Regions from separate parts of the Dactylosporangium sp. NPDC005555 genome, predicted to be linked through region 3. Evidence: riboswitches for the same ligand, from Rfam matches in the RefSeq annotation. Region 3 holds a riboswitch; each other region holds the start of a gene.

Region 1 (4,853 bases), 330 kb from region 3:
CACGGCGTCGCCCGCAACGGCGGTACCGAGCGAGATCGTGGTCCGTGCAGACTCAGCGTTCTACTCCCGGACGGTGATCACCGCCTGCCGCCGCGGCCGGGTGCGGTTCTCCGTCACCGTCCGCATCGACGCCAAGGTGCGGCGGGCGATCGCCGCGATCGGCGAGGACGCCTGGACCGAAATCCGTTACCCACAGCCGGTCTGGGACGACGACCAGCAGCGGTTCATCTCCCGCGCGCAGATCGCCGAGACCACCTACACCGCGTTCGAAGGCACCCGCCACGAAGTCACCGCCCGGCTCATCGCACGCCGCGTCCCGGACCTCAACAAATCCACAGTGGACGATCAGGGTGAGCTCTTCACCGTCTGGCGTTACCACGCCGCGTTCACCGACAGCCCGTACGTCCTCGTCCAGGCCGAAGCCCAGCACCGCGGCCACGCCATCATCGAACAGGTCTTCGCCGAACTCATCGACGGACCCCTCGCCCACCTACCATCGGGCCGGTTCAACGCCAACAACGCCTGGCTGGCCTGCATCGCCATCGCCCACAACCTGACCCGCGCCGCCGCCACCCTCGCCGGACGACCCCACGCCACAGCCCGCGCCGCCACCATCCGCAGACACCTCATCAACATCGCCGGCCGGATCAGCCGCCACGCCCGCGAACTCACCATCCACCTGCCGCAACACTGGCCCTGGCAACACAACTGGCTACGCCTGTTCACCAACGCACACGCCCCACCCACCTGACCATCCACAGGACAGACACACGCAGCCGACGCCGGCCACCCCCCAGCACCAGACCCACCGAGCCACCGAGCGCACCGACAAACCGGCCGGTCACCCCCACACGCCCCGATCAACACTCCAAGATCATGAACTGACATCAGCACAGCGTCGAAATTTCATCGGTGGATCAGGGCTGAGTCGCATCAGGACAGCTGACAGTTGAGCCAATGGCACGCTAATGGCCCGCGGTGGGTTTCGAGTGACCAGACATGCAAGAGGCCCTGGCTGGACATATGTCCTGACCAGGGCCTTTGTCGTGGAGCGGGTGAAGGGAATCGAACCCTCACTGTCAGCTTGGGAAGCTGATGTTCTGCCATTGAACTACACCCGCGAGCGACGCCTACTGTACCGAATCCGCGGGCGTCGTGCACGGACCATTCCGGCGGGCTCTGGGAACTCGGGCTAAGCGGTCGCGCCAGAGGGTCCTGGTGGAGGTGAGGGGGGAGTCGCGTTGGACGATCATCGCTACCTCGATGGTGAGGGCGTAGAGCTTCCAGTCCACGCGTTGGGCCGCTCGCATCTGCAGGGCGAGGGAGGCCACGACCAGGGGATCCATGACCGGGGCAGCGTGGCCTGAGAGATACGCCTCGTCGGAGGTGTCTTCGGCGGGGAAGCTGTGCAGCGCGTAGCGGCCGTCCCGGTCCAGGTCGTGGCGCTTCGGGGAGGGGAGGATGAAGCAGTAGAGGCCCTCGTCGGTGATGACGGGCATCACGGGGTGGACGCGGGGTCCTCCGTCGGGGCGGATGGTGGCCAGGTAGCCCATGCCCGGGCCGTACTGACAGATCAGGGTGCGGATGGCCGTCGCCAGGAGGGGCTCGGCCGCGGAGAATGAAGCCCACGTCGCCATGCCTCCAAGTTACTCGTACACGTGTACGAAAAGTGTGTGATTCCACGAATGAAGGACAATGGTCCGGTGGGTGACACCGACGCGCTGATCGACCTCCTCAGGAAGTTCAACCTCGAGGCAGACCGGTTCGTCGAGGTGTTCACGCGGGCGCACGGGTTGCACCGCACGGATATGAACGCGGTGGCGTACATCTGGCGGGCAACGGAGGAGGACACGCCGCTCACGCCCGGGGAGCTGGCCAGGACGCTGAGGTTGAGCCCGGCGGCGACGACGGCGCTGCTCGACCGGCTCGAGCGGGCCGGCCATGTCGAGCGGCGGCACGACCTGGCGGATCGGCGTCGGGTACACCTCGTGATGCAGCCGTCGGCGAAGGACCTGGCGCAGGCGTTCTTCGCGCCGCTGGGGCGGCACATGCGCGGGGCGCTGGAGGAGTTCGACGAGGAGGAGCTAGCGATCACTACCAAGGTCCTCAGAAAGATCAACGAGGCGACCGCGAAGGCCACTGAAGAGGCGGCGTAATAGGGTCACAGACGTGCTGCTCTCCGACCGTGACCTGACAAAAGAGCTCGCCGACGGCCAACTCCGGCTGGAGCCCTTCGAAAAAGACCTGGTCCAGCCGTCGAGCATCGACGTGCGGCTCGACCGCTGGTTCCGGGTGTTCAACAACCACCTGTACACCCACATCGACCCGGCGACGCAGCAGGACGATCTCACCGCGATGGTCGAGGTCGAGGACGGGCAGCCGTTCGTGCTGCACCCGGGGGAGTTCGTGCTCGCCTCGACGCTCGAGGTGATCAGCCTCGGCGATCAGCTGGCCGGCCGGCTGGAGGGCAAGTCGAGCCTCGGGCGGCTCGGGCTGCTGACGCACTCGACCGCGGGGTTCATCGACCCGGGGTTCTCCGGGCACGTGACGCTCGAGCTGTCCAATGTGGCCAACCTGCCGATCATGCTCTGGCCGGGGATGAAAATCGGGCAGCTGTGCATCTTCCGGCTGTCGAGCCCGTCAGAGCATCCCTACGGGTCCGCGGTCTACGGCAGCAGGTACCAGGGCCAGCGCGGCCCGACGGCGAGCCGCTCCTATCAGAACTGGCGCACCTGGCCCACAACGACGTAAGGGGGCCGAAGCCCCCCTTGGTCGAAACCGGAAACTAGCCCACTCTGCCGTATCCCGCGATCGGCGCACTGTCGATCTTCTTCATGCGGACCACGTCGCCGCTGGTCGGGGCGTGGACCATCCAGCCGCCGCCGACATACAGGCCGACGTGGTGCAGGTCGCTGTAGAAGAAGACCAGGTCGCCGGCCTTCAGGTCGGCGCGGGTGACGCGCTTCGTGTCTGAGTACTGCCACTTCGTGTAGTGGCGCAGCGTGTGGCCGGCCTGCTTCCACGCGTACAGCGTGAGGCCCGAGCAGTCGAACGTGCTGGGACCCTCGGCCGCCCACACGTACTTCTTGCCGATCTGCTGGCAGGCGACCTGCGCGGCCTTCGCGGCGTCGCCGCCGGAGTATTCGACCGGGCAGGCGACGGGGCGCAGCTCGCCGGTCGCGCCGCCGGACCCATACGCCTTGGTGCGCATGTCGTTGAGCTGCTTGATCTCGGCGTTGATGGTGGTCTCTTTGGCCGCCATCTCGGCCTCGGCGGCCTTCTGCGTGGCGATCAGGTCGTCGAGCGGCTTCTTCTGGTCGTCGAGGACCTTCTTGCTGTCCATGACGTCCTTGATGCCGGCGGCCTCGTCCTTGGCCAGCATGTTGAGCATGACCAGCTGCTCGGCGAAGGTGTCCGGCGAGCCGGTCGTCATCAGCGCGTTGAAGCTGGAGACGCGGCCGGTCTTGTACTGCAGGACCGAGAACGCGCTGACCCGCAGCAGGGCGGAGTCGACCTGCGCCTGGAGCGGGTCGATCTGGTTCTTGAGTGCCGTCTGCTTCGCCAGGTTGGCCTTCAGCTCGCCCTTGAGCTGGTTGTGCTGCTCGATGATGGGCTCGACTTCATTCCACTTCTTGTCGATCTGCGCTTCGAGCTCGGCCGGGGTCGGGTCCGCCTTGGCGGCTCCGGTGATCCCGATGGCGAGCGACAGGCCGCCGAGTGTAGCGACGAGGAGCCGAACCAGACGGTTGGGCCGCATCGAGGAGATACTCCTTCTTCCAGCCGCCTACCGGGTTAGCTGACGGGTTCGGACGGGAAGGTCGTCCTACCGCGACGTGTCGCGGATTCACCCCAAATGGCGCAGGTGGGTCCCCGGTTCAAAGAAAAATTCGACTCGGCGGTGCCGTCTGGCGCGCCCGTGCTGGGCGCGGACATCCATCCGACCGGAATTCACGTTATGGCGACCGCTCCGAACGGGCAAGTCGATCCTCGATTGTTGTCCGAATTGGGCGAAAAGTCAGGCCACTCCGGCGACAAACACGTCATCAATTGCACCGATGAACTGGTCGTTGTTCGCACTGGTGCCCTTGCCACCAATACAGAGGGGATCCGGGTTCACTATGGACAGTGACGAAGGGATCGGCGATCTTCCCTTGATCCGACCGTCGACAGCCACTGTGAGCAGGGCGTCACTGCGCGAACACTCGATCTGGTGCCACCGTCCGTCGGCCACGGTCAGCGACGCGAGGGCTACATAAATGGTAGGTCCAGAAGTGCCGACAATCACACAACTGGGACGCCCCGCGGCACCGTCCACCTGCAACTTGAACTGACTGCCACCGACCGAGAACCCTTTTTGCAGCACATTGGCGCCCTTGGAAGTCTCATCCGGCGCTACGAGCACACTGGCGCCATAGGTGAACGCGCCCTGTCCCGGATTGAGGAATTCCGCGGGGCCGCTCTGCAGGATGGCACGTGCACAACTCTCCGCACCGTAATGCTCACACGGCTGCGGAAATCGCACCGCGAGTCCGCCGTTGTGCGGCACCGTCGACAGGTCCCCGCCGGCCTTGCGGACCCGCAGCGGCAGCCGGCCCGCACCGTCCAGGACTGGACCGATGATGCCGCTGTCGAAGGAGTACCGGATGCCGGTCGCCCGATGCGCGGCGGCCGCCGCCGAGGACGGCTGGACCACCGCGGTCGGTGCGGCGGAGACCGAGGCACGACCGGAGGACGGCCGGGCGGAGGGCGTCTCGGCAGGCACTCGACGAGCCGCGCAGCCACTGGCCGCGACCACCGAGGCAAGCGCAAGTAGAACGGGGGGCCACATACGCATAACCGGACATTATGCCGAA
Region 2 (4,853 bases), on a different contig from region 3:
TGGCCGCCCGCTTCGGCGTCCCGCCGGCGACGGTCCTTCTGGCGGGGATCACGCTGCAGCTGGCCGCATACACCGGCGGGACCGATGCCCTCCTGCGCATGATCGTGGCGACCCGCTTCCGCCCGGCGAGCCGGGCTCTGGTCGGCGCCTTCAACCAGAACGCCCTCTTCAGACTCGCCTTCGACATCCACCCCGAGCAACGCGACGCCCGCCCTGCGGGAAGTGCCGAGGAGACCGTCGGCGAGCTGCTGCACCGCGCTTCGGACGCCGCACTCCTGGCATACGCCCACTGCGAATACGACCCGGGCAAGCTCGAAGCCCTGTTCGCCGACGTCGCCGCCGATCGGGGGATCACGCCCGACGGCTACTGCTTCTTCAACGACACCCGCTTCTCCGCCCAGGACCAGTCCCCGCCCGCGCTCCCGTCGGACCTCCCCGAGGCGATCCACGCGGCACTCCCGGCGACGAAGCTGCGCGCCCCCGTCATCGACCGCACGCCGAAGGGCGCGAACTTCTTCATGTTCCTCACCGACCTCGGCGACACCGCGGAACTGATGCTGTGCGCGGAACACGGCTTCCTCGGCGAACGCGGCCCCCTCGGCTTCCTGGCCGGCCTCGAACGTCTCATCGTCAGAGCCACCCTCGATGAACACGCCACCACAAGGCTCCTCTACCGCGAAGCCACCGCCTGACAGCCGGCGCCACCGAACAAAGCCACCGATACACGGCACCGAACACGGCACCGAACGATGGAACACCGCGGGGCACGGACCAACGTCCGCGCCCCGCGATCGAACCGTGCGTCAGACGCTCCGCTCCTGCCGATCCGGGACGACGGCGTCGGCGCCGACGGAGGCCGCGTCCAGGGCCGGGGTCAGCTCGGGCGAGATGACGTCGTTGATGGTGGTCTCGCGGAGGCGACGGTTGTGCCGCGGCTCCTGGCGGGTCTTCGCGTCGCTCAGCAGGCGGCGGAGGTCGTCGCGGACCTCGTTGATCGCGGCGTGCAGGTCCTCCTCCGACGATGTCGCGACGATCTTCTGGTGGCCGGCGATCCAGCACTCCAGGGTCACCTTCTGCCCACGGGCGGACCGGTCCTTCACCGACACCTCGAACTCGGTGGAGTCGACAGGAAACCCGGCCAGGTGACTGTCGAGCGTGGCGAACTGCTCGGCGATCCAGACCCTGTCCCCCTGGGAGAAGCCGGCGCCGACGCGCAGGCAGTCCTCGACTGTGGCCGGTGTGCTCGTAGCACTTCTCGACATGTCCGAGACCCCTTCCGTTGCTTGCCTTGACCATCACCGCTTACCCCGCAATGACCCTGTTCATGTCCCCCAAACCTTCCTAGGAGGCTAGCCTACCACCTCCTCGAGCCACCCGCAGAGCCCCCGAGCGGACCGCCACCGGGCCGTTACCGAAGGTCCGTGAAAAGGATGAATGCGCAGGTGGTTAGGGTCGGCGGCGGCCCCGTTCGTAGGTGCTGACCGCGCCGGCGAGGGCCGGCGGCGAGCCGTGCCCAGCGGGCCGGGGAACCACGTTTCTTGGGGTGAATCCGCTCGAATCGGAGCGGTAGGGGCGACTGTTCCGTCCCGAATCCGTCAGCTCACCCGGTAGGCGGCCGATGGAGGGAACAGTATGTCCAGACCTCCGTGGATCGTCGCCGCCCTGACGGCGCTCGCGATCCTCCTGACCCCGGCCGTGGTGCTCGGCACGGCCTCACAGGCGTACGCCAGTGAGGGTGGCGACCCTGCGCTCATCAAGAAGCTCGACGAGACCAACCGCGCGTACATCGACGCGCAGAACGTCCTGACGGCGTCGCTCGCACGACAGACGACCCTGAAGCGGCAGCAGGACGAGCTGGAGCCGCGGTACGCCGAGCTCCGCGACGACACCCAGTCGATGTCGATCGCCGCCTACCAGAACGGCGGCGGCCTGCGCAGCGCGGCCACGCTGCTGGACAGCGGCACACCCGGAGTGTTCGCCGACCGCGTGAGCACCCTGGAGGTCATCGCGCGCGGCAACGCCGAACAGCTCAAGCAGGTGACGAAGGCCCGCGAGGAGCTGACGAGGACGAAGGCGACCATCGACGCCGAGGTCGCCAAGCAGCAGGCCAGCATGGCGGTGATGACGAAGCAGAAGGCCGAGCTCGAGGAGGCCCTCGCCCAGTCGAAGAACGCCGTCGACGCGTCCACCACGTGGAGCGGCAACACCACCGGCAAGGCCGCTGAGCCCGCACCCCGGCGGGCCGACGGTTCCTGGCCGGCCGAGTCGTGCGGCACCGCCGACCCGACGACGAAGGGCTGCCTGACCCCGCGGACGCTGCACGCCCTGCAGCAGGTGCAGAAGGCGGGCTTCGGCCACTTCGTGTCGTGCTGGCGGCCGCCGGGCGAGCCGTATGAGCACCCCAAGGGCCGGGCCTGTGACTTCGCCGCCGACGCGAAGGACTTCGGCGGCGTGGCGACCGGCGCGTCGAAGGAGTACGGCACGCAGCTCGCCGCCTGGCTGGTGAAGAACGCCCAGGCGCTCGGCGTCATGTACGTGATCTGGTTCAAGCAGATCTGGACGCCGGCGGGCGGCTGGCACTCGTACGGCAGCGGTCAGGGCGACCCGAGCAGCGACCACACCAACCACGTGCACATGTCAATCTACTAACACCGACAGCAGCGCCGACACCGCCGGCAGGGCCGCTCTGCCGGCGGTGACCAGCGCGTCCAGCCGGCGCGCACCGGCGACCGGGAGATCGGTCACCCGCAGGTTCAACGAGGACACGTCCCGCAGCGCCAGGTCCGGCGCGATCGTGGCGCCCTGACCCGCCGCGACGAGCGCGAGGACGACCGGATAGTCGACGCACGCGTGCACCCGCCGCGGGGTGAAGCCACGCTCGCGGCCGAGCCGGTCCAGGATCTGTCCGGTCGTCGAGGACGGCGGCCCGGCGACCCACGGCCGGTCCGCGAGGTCGCTGTACGAGTGCACGGGCGGCCAGCCTGCGGGCACCACGACCCGGTACGGGTCCTCGCCGAGCGGCACGGCGCTGACCTGCCGCCGCGACTCCAGGCCCAGCGTGGCGTCCCGCTCGGTGATCGTCACGTCGAGGCCGCCGAGGCGCAGTTCGCGCAGCGCGGGCGGGCCGTCGAGCTCGGTGATCGAGCAGGTCACGTCCGGATGGTCGCGGGCGAGCGTGGCCAGGGCCGGGATCAGCATGTGCCGGATCACGGTCGCGAACGCCCCGACCCGGACCAGGCCGGCGGCGCGGCCGGACATGGCGGCCAGCTCCCGCTCCGCCTCGGCGAGCTCACGCCCGATCGCCTCGGCGCGGGCGGCGAGGACCCGCCCGGCCGCGGTCAGCACCGCGCGGCGCCCGGACCGGTCCACCAAGGGGCGGCCGACGGTGTGTTCCAGCTGCGCGAGCTGCTGCGACACCGCCGACGGGGTGACGTGCAGCGCGGCCGCGGCGCCGGCGAGGGTCCCGCGCCGGGCGATCGCGGCGAGCACCGCGAGACGGCGCGGATCGAGGTTCAATGCAGTCCCGCTTCAGTCCAACTGTAGGAAATCTCGTTCACACGTTAGCTGCGCTGTCTGCCACGATGCGAGGCGTGAGTCGTTTCATCGAGCTGAGCCACCCCATCCACGCCGGGCTGGTCACCTATCCGGGCATGCCCGGCCCCGTGATCAGCGACTACCTGTCCCGGGAGGACGCCCGCGGCAGGTATGCGCCCGGCACCGACTTCCAGATCGGCCGCATCGACCTGATCGCCAACACCGGCACATACCTCGACACACCCGCGCACCGGTTCGAGGGCCGCGGCGACCTCACCGACGTCCCGCTCGAACGGGTCGCGGACCTGCCCGGCGTCCTCGTCGACGCCACGGGTGAGCGTGCGATCGACGCGGCGCTGCTCCAGAAGGCCGCCACGGACGTCACCGATCGCGCCGTCCTCGTGTGCACGGGCTGGTCGAGGCACTTCGGCACACCGGCGTACGGTGACCCGGCCGCGCCGTTCCTGACCCGCGACGCCGTCGAGTGGCTGGTGGCGCGGCGGCCCGCGCTGGTCGGGATCGACTCGGTCAACATCGACGACGTCGCGGACCTGACCCGCCCGGCGCACACCGGGCTGCTCGACGCCGGGATCTTCGTCGTCGAGCATCTCACCGACCTGGACCGGCTCCCCCTCGACGGGTGGAAGTTCACGGCCGTGCCGCCGCGGATCGCGGGCATGGGCACGTTCACCGTCCGCGCCTACGCGGTGACCTCATGATCGCGGTGATCGGCTGGGCGGGCGCCGCCGGTCTCCTCGCCGCGTACGCGCTGGTCTCCACGAAACGGATCACCGGTGACGGCGCCGTCTTCCAGGGCCTGAACATCGCCGGCGGCGCGGCGCTCGCGCTCAACTCGGCCGTCAACGGCGCCTGGCCCTCGGCCGTGCTCAACGTCGTGTGGGTCGCGATCGGCGCTGTGGCGATCTTCCGCCTGGCGAGGCGGCAGCGCCGGGAGAAGCAGCGTCAGAGCCGCCCCGAATACCAGGGCGTCCTGACCCGGTAGAAGACGAACCGGCCCGGCGCCGACGCGCACGCCAGATACGTGTGGCTCCACGTGCACGTGCCGAGGGCCACCTCGAGGGCGCCCAGGTCACGGGTCGCGCCGTTGCCCGCCTGTACACCCAGCAGGCTGAACGGACCGGTCGGCGCCTCGGCGGGCAGCAGCAGATAGCTGCCCTCGTCGAGGCGGGCGGCGCGCCTGCCGGGCCAGCGCCGCACCACACGACCGGTGTCGTCGAGCAGCACCGCGCCGCTGTCGTCGCCGAGCATGACCCGGTCGCCGACGGGCAGCAGGGTCGTGGCGCCGTCGACGTCGACGC
Region 3 (4,853 bases):
TGGGTCGCGATCAACCTCACCGCCGCTGAGTCCCTGACCCGCGCCGAGCTCGTCGCCCGCATGGCGACCGGCCTGCGGGCCGACCCCTCGCTCGTCGCCGCCGTCGTCGAAGACGCCGCGCTGTTCACCGGCGACATCACGCTCACCGCGCTGGGGCGGGAGCGCCACGACGCGATCAGCGCCGGCATCGACGAGATCACTGCCGCGCTGTACGGCGGCCTGACCCCTGAGGAGCTCGACGTCGCCGGCCGGGTGCTGCTGCAGGTCACCGACCGGGCCAACGCGCTGGTCTAGTTGCTCAGCACGGCGGCTCTGGGGGCGCCCACCTTGGCGACGATCTCCGCCAGGACCCGCTCCGACTCGTCGTGCGGGACCTGGCAGGTGCCGGCCGCGAGGTGCCCGCCACCGCCGTACTGCAGCATCACCGAGCCGATGTCGGTCGGAGACGTTCGGTCGAGGATCGACCTGCCCACCGCGAACACCGTGTTGAGCTTCTGCCTGCCCCAGATCACGTGGATGGAGACCCGGGCCTCGGGGAACATGGCGTACACCATGAACCGGTTCCCGGCGTAGATCACTTCCTCGTCCCGGAGATCCACGACGACGACGTCCCCCTCGACGTGGCTCACCCGCCGCAACTGGTCCACGAAGAGCTCCTGCTGCTCGCGGAACAGCTCGGCGCGCTCGGCCACGTCCGGCAGCGCGAGAATCTCCTCGACGTCCTGATGATCGATGCACGCGTCGATGAGCTGCATCATCAGCTGGTAGTTGGAGATCCTGAACTGCCGGAACCGGCCCAGCCCGGTGCGGCTGTCCATGAGGAAGTTCAGCAGCGTCCAGCCGACCGGCTGCAGGATGTCCGTGATGTCGTACTGCGCGGAATCGGCCTTGTCGACCGCTTCCATCAGCTCGTCCGACACGTGCGGGAAGCGCGGCGCGCCGCCGAAGTGGTCGTAGATGACGCGGGCCGCGGACGGCGCCCCGGCGTCGATGATGTAGTTGCTCTTCTCGCCCGGGTTGCGCAGCGTCTCCGAGTGGTGATGGTCGAAGACGAGATGGGCTCCCGGCGCGTAGGGCAGGTTCGTCAGGATGTCGTTGGGCCCGATCTCGGCCGTGCCGTCCTGGACGTCCTTCGGGTGCACGAACGTGATGTCGCCGATGAGGTCCAGGTGACGCAACAGGACGGCGCACACCAGACCGTCGAAGTCGCTACGCGTCACGAGTCGGTGCTTCACGTCGTTTCCCCTCACCCTGCGTCGGCCGGTCGACAGTTGCCCTATCGGCCGGCCGGCCGCAGACGTGAGAGCTACAGGATGGACAGGTGCTTCTCGCTGAGCACAGGTGGCACGTCGTCCTTGCCTACAGCATGGACAGGTGCACGTGGTTCGTGTGGTCGCTGGAGGGGTCCCCGCCGACGCCGCTGTAGTGGTGCCAGCCGACCGCGGGTGTCCACACCTGTTTGAACCAGATGACGTACATGACGCCCAACCGGTCCGCGTTCTTCACGAAGTAGGTCGCCAGGTTGGCCCCGTAGACCTTGTCCTCCCCGGCCGCGACCCCGCCGAAGCCGGACTTCGCCTGCACCGAGAAGTCACACGCCCGGCCCTTGGGGTGCTCGTACGGACCACTCGGCCGGTAACAGGAGACGAACCGCTTGAAGCCCGCACCCTGCGCCTGCTGCATCGCGTGCAACGTTCGCATCGTGATGCAGCCGGTGGTCGTGGGATCGTTCTGCTTGCAGCTCTCGGCCGACCAGCCACCGCTGGAGTTGCGCGGCGAGGGGGCGGCGAGGGGCAGGTTCGCGGAGACGAAGCCGTTGCTCGGGCCGCCCGCCTGGGACAGACCCTTCTCGGCTTCCTTCTTCTTCGCGGCCATCACGGCCACCTGCTCCTGCTGGAGCTTGACCTCTCCCTCCAGGGCGGCCTTCTGCGTCGCCTGGTCCTTCTTCAGCTGGTTGAGGTCGCGCAGCAGGTTGTCGTTGTGCCGCGCGATCTCGTCGATCGACCCGGCCCGCTCCGCGAACCCGGTCGGGCTGCCGGAGTCCATCAGCGCCACGAACGTGCTGAGCGGCCCTGTCTGATACGCCGCTACGGCGATGGCGGCCACCTGCTCGGTGACCCTCGCCAGATCCTTCTCCGTGACGGCGAGCTTGGCGGTGAGATCGGCCTGGCTCTTCACCGAAGCGTCGAACTTGTCCTTCGCCTCGATCCACGCGCGGGTGCTCTCGTCGAGGACCTGGGCGAGCGTCGCGTTGGACCCTTCGTCGCCCGTGTCGTCGCCCGGCTCGGCCCCAGCGGGCGCGGCGGCGTAAACGACGGCGGCCGTGACTGCCGTCATTGCCGTCATCAGAGCGGCGAAGATCCGCCGTCCGGGATGTCGTGATGACATCTGGCTCGTTGTTCCTTCCGTCGGCCGCCGACCGGGTTAGCTGACGGGTTCGGGACGGAACGATCCCTACCGCGGTTGCCCGCGGATTCACCCCAGTTACGGTTGGGTCCCCGATTCGCCGGGTCACCCGGCGATTAGGCGGCAGCCGCGCCCGGCGCCGCGGGGGGCGGCACCTTGTCGGACGAGACCGACGGCCAGCCTACTCAGGGCGATTCGCCCGCGCAGCGCACCGATTGTGCGCCGCTGTGACGCACCTCTCGAAACGGTGCCATCCCAGCAGGTCGCCTAAGCCTGCCAAAAGAAATCCACGTGACGCAAATCACTCAACGGTTTTCGCAACCTTGCAACAATCATGCCCTCCCGGTTGTTCTACGCCACCCGATGATCGCTCAGCGTGACTGCCTTCGGGGTTCCCGACCTGCTCAGACGAGGCCCTCCCGACGGCGTGCGGCCCGTCCTTCCGGCCGAACAAACCGCGTCGGCTGCTCGTCGCTGCGGATGCGTCATGGGTCGGAATCGGACGGACGGGTCCTGCCAGCCGGACGTCATCGAGGCGTGCGGCGCGCATCAGGGCGGGGTGATGGTGGCGGTGACGGAGTAGGTGAGCGGCCTGACGCATCGCGCGCCGGGTCGTAATTTCCTTTACGTCAGACTCGGTTCGGGTTCGGGGGATGCGGCCTGAGCCACCGGGATGGAGCGCGGAAGCTGCCGCGCTCGCGCAGGCAGTGCGCCGCCGCGCGGCGCATTTGGGGGTGCGGGGTGGGAATCCCCCGCCCCGCGGCTCGCCGCGGAGAGGCGCGGCGCGGCTTAGCGAAACCGTAAAGATTGTTCATTAATTGATGTTGTTTGTACTGTTGAGGGTCTTGGGCTGGTCATATGGACGGAGTCGAGCTGAACGGAAGTGATCTGGTGTCCAGAGTGCGTCTGCTGGCAGGGCTGGCCGCAACCGCCGTCGTCGGTGGTGTCGTGGCCGTCTTCAACATGCTGCCGGCGTCGGCTGCCTCCTGCGCGCCCGCGTGGCAGGCGTCGTCGGTTTACACCGGGGGCGCGACGGTGTCGCGGAACGGGCGCAACTTCCTCGCCAAGTGGTGGACGCAGAACGAAGCGCCGCCCGGGAGCACCGGGGTGTGGCAGGACCAGGGAACGTGCGGCGGGAGCACGCCGCAGCCGCCGACGCAGACCGGCTCCGCGGGCGGGTGCAGCTTCCCGGCGTGGCAGCAGGGGCGCAACTACGTCACCGGGGACATCGTCAAGTTCACGGACGGCGGCTACTACATCGCCGAGCACGACAACCCGGGGTACAGCCCCACGATCAGCACCTGGTACTGGGACCCGTACACCTGCAACGGCGGCGGAGGGGGAGGCACCACGACGCCACCCCCGTCGAACGGAGCCTTTGTCGTCAGCGAGGCCCAGTTCAACCAGATGTTCCCGAGCAGGAACCCGTTCTACACGTACAACGGCCTGGTCGCGGCGCTGAACGCCTACCCCGCGTTCGCCAGGACGGGCTCGGACGCGCAGCGCAAGCAGGAGGCGGCGGCGTTCCTCGCGAACGCGAACCACGAGACCGGTGGACTGGTGCACATCGTGGAGCAGAACACCGCGAACTACCCGCACTACTGCGACACGAGCCAGTCGTACGGGTGCCCCGCCGGGCAGGCCGCGTACTACGGCCGCGGGCCGATCCAGCTCAGCTGGAACTTCAACTACAAGGCCGCCGGTGACGCGCTCGGGATCGACCTGCTGCGCAACCCGAACCTGGTGCAGACCGACCCGGCCGTGGCGATGAAGACCGCGCTCTGGTACTGGAACACCCAGACCGGCCCGGGCACGATGACGCCGCACAACGCGATGGTCAACGGGGCCGGCTTCGGCGAGACGATCCGCAGCATCAACGGCAGCCTCGAGTGCGGCGGGCGAAACCCGGCGCAGGTGCAGAGCCGGGTGGCGGCGTACCAGCGGTTCGTCGGAATCCTGGGCGTGGGCGTCGGAGCGGGCAACCTGAGCTGCTGACAAAGAAAAAGAAAAGGCTAGAAGGGCGCCCCGGGGAGTGGGGCGCCCTTCTCTTTCGCGGAACGCAGCATGCGCCCCAGACGAGCGGCCCGCGCAGGATGGCCGTGTGAGGCCCAGGCGACCAGACCCGCGAGATGCGCGGCGAAGTCCGGATGCCCGTCCCGGTTGGCGGCCTCCAGACCATCGCGGGCGGCGGAATGCAGCACGGCCCGCAGTCGGTCGTAATCGGCGCGAGGGATCGCCGGGCGCGAATTGACGACCAGACCGGCCAGCCGTTGCTGGGCGCCGCGCCCCCGGATGCGCGTCTTCGCCGGATTGACCCGGAAACCTTCCTCCGATGCGACCGCAACGACAGCGGCGACAAGACGGCCAGGGTTCGACAAGGACCCCGAAAACGCCAGGTCATCGGCGTAGCGGCAGTAGCCGGCGCCGAACCGGGCGGCGAGCCCCGA

The links. A riboswitch is a leader RNA that binds a small molecule or an ion and turns the genes downstream of it on or off. The one in region 3 is predicted to bind cyclic di-AMP.
Region 1: another riboswitch for cyclic di-AMP. It lies ahead of ABZS58_RS02680 (NlpC/P60 family protein); the one in region 3 lies ahead of ABZS58_RS04190 (hypothetical protein).
Region 2: another riboswitch for cyclic di-AMP. It lies ahead of ABZS58_RS29840 (hypothetical protein); the one in region 3 lies ahead of ABZS58_RS04190 (hypothetical protein).

What each region holds. Positions count from the first base shown of each region.
Region 1 covers NZ_JBEXDG010000002.1:4,620-9,472, forward strand. Annotated here, with positions in the region: gene ABZS58_RS02655 (IS1380 family transposase) at 1-751, shown strand, start outside; tRNA gene ABZS58_RS02660 (tRNA-Gly) at 1,048-1,121, opposite strand; gene ABZS58_RS02665 (pyridoxamine 5'-phosphate oxidase) at 1,131-1,637, opposite strand; gene ABZS58_RS02670 (MarR family transcriptional regulator) at 1,704-2,156, shown strand; gene dcd (dCTP deaminase) at 2,170-2,751, shown strand; gene ABZS58_RS02680 (NlpC/P60 family protein) at 2,786-3,757, opposite strand; cyclic di-AMP (ydaO/yuaA leader) riboswitch at 3,766-3,908, opposite strand; gene ABZS58_RS02685 (LamG-like jellyroll fold domain-containing protein) at 4,016-4,693, opposite strand.
Region 2 covers NZ_JBEXDG010000030.1:75,442-80,294, reverse strand. Annotated here, with positions in the region: gene ABZS58_RS29850 (condensation domain-containing protein) at 1-692, shown strand, start outside; gene ABZS58_RS29845 (HPF/RaiA family ribosome-associated protein) at 804-1,262, opposite strand; cyclic di-AMP (ydaO/yuaA leader) riboswitch at 1,491-1,630, shown strand; gene ABZS58_RS29840 (hypothetical protein) at 1,633-2,649, shown strand; gene ABZS58_RS29835 (LysR substrate-binding domain-containing protein) at 2,638-3,516, opposite strand; gene ABZS58_RS29830 (cyclase family protein) at 3,591-4,253, shown strand; gene ABZS58_RS29825 (hypothetical protein) at 4,250-4,537, shown strand; gene ABZS58_RS29820 (hypothetical protein) at 4,498-4,853, opposite strand, start outside.
Region 3 covers NZ_JBEXDG010000002.1:330,787-335,639, forward strand. Annotated here, with positions in the region: gene ABZS58_RS04180 (hypothetical protein) at 1-294, shown strand, start outside; gene ABZS58_RS04185 (exopolyphosphatase) at 291-1,220, opposite strand; gene ABZS58_RS04190 (hypothetical protein) at 1,360-2,337, opposite strand; cyclic di-AMP (ydaO/yuaA leader) riboswitch at 2,398-2,539, opposite strand; gene ABZS58_RS04195 (glycoside hydrolase family 19 protein) at 3,298-4,401, shown strand; gene ABZS58_RS04200 (reverse transcriptase family protein) at 4,419-4,853, opposite strand, start outside.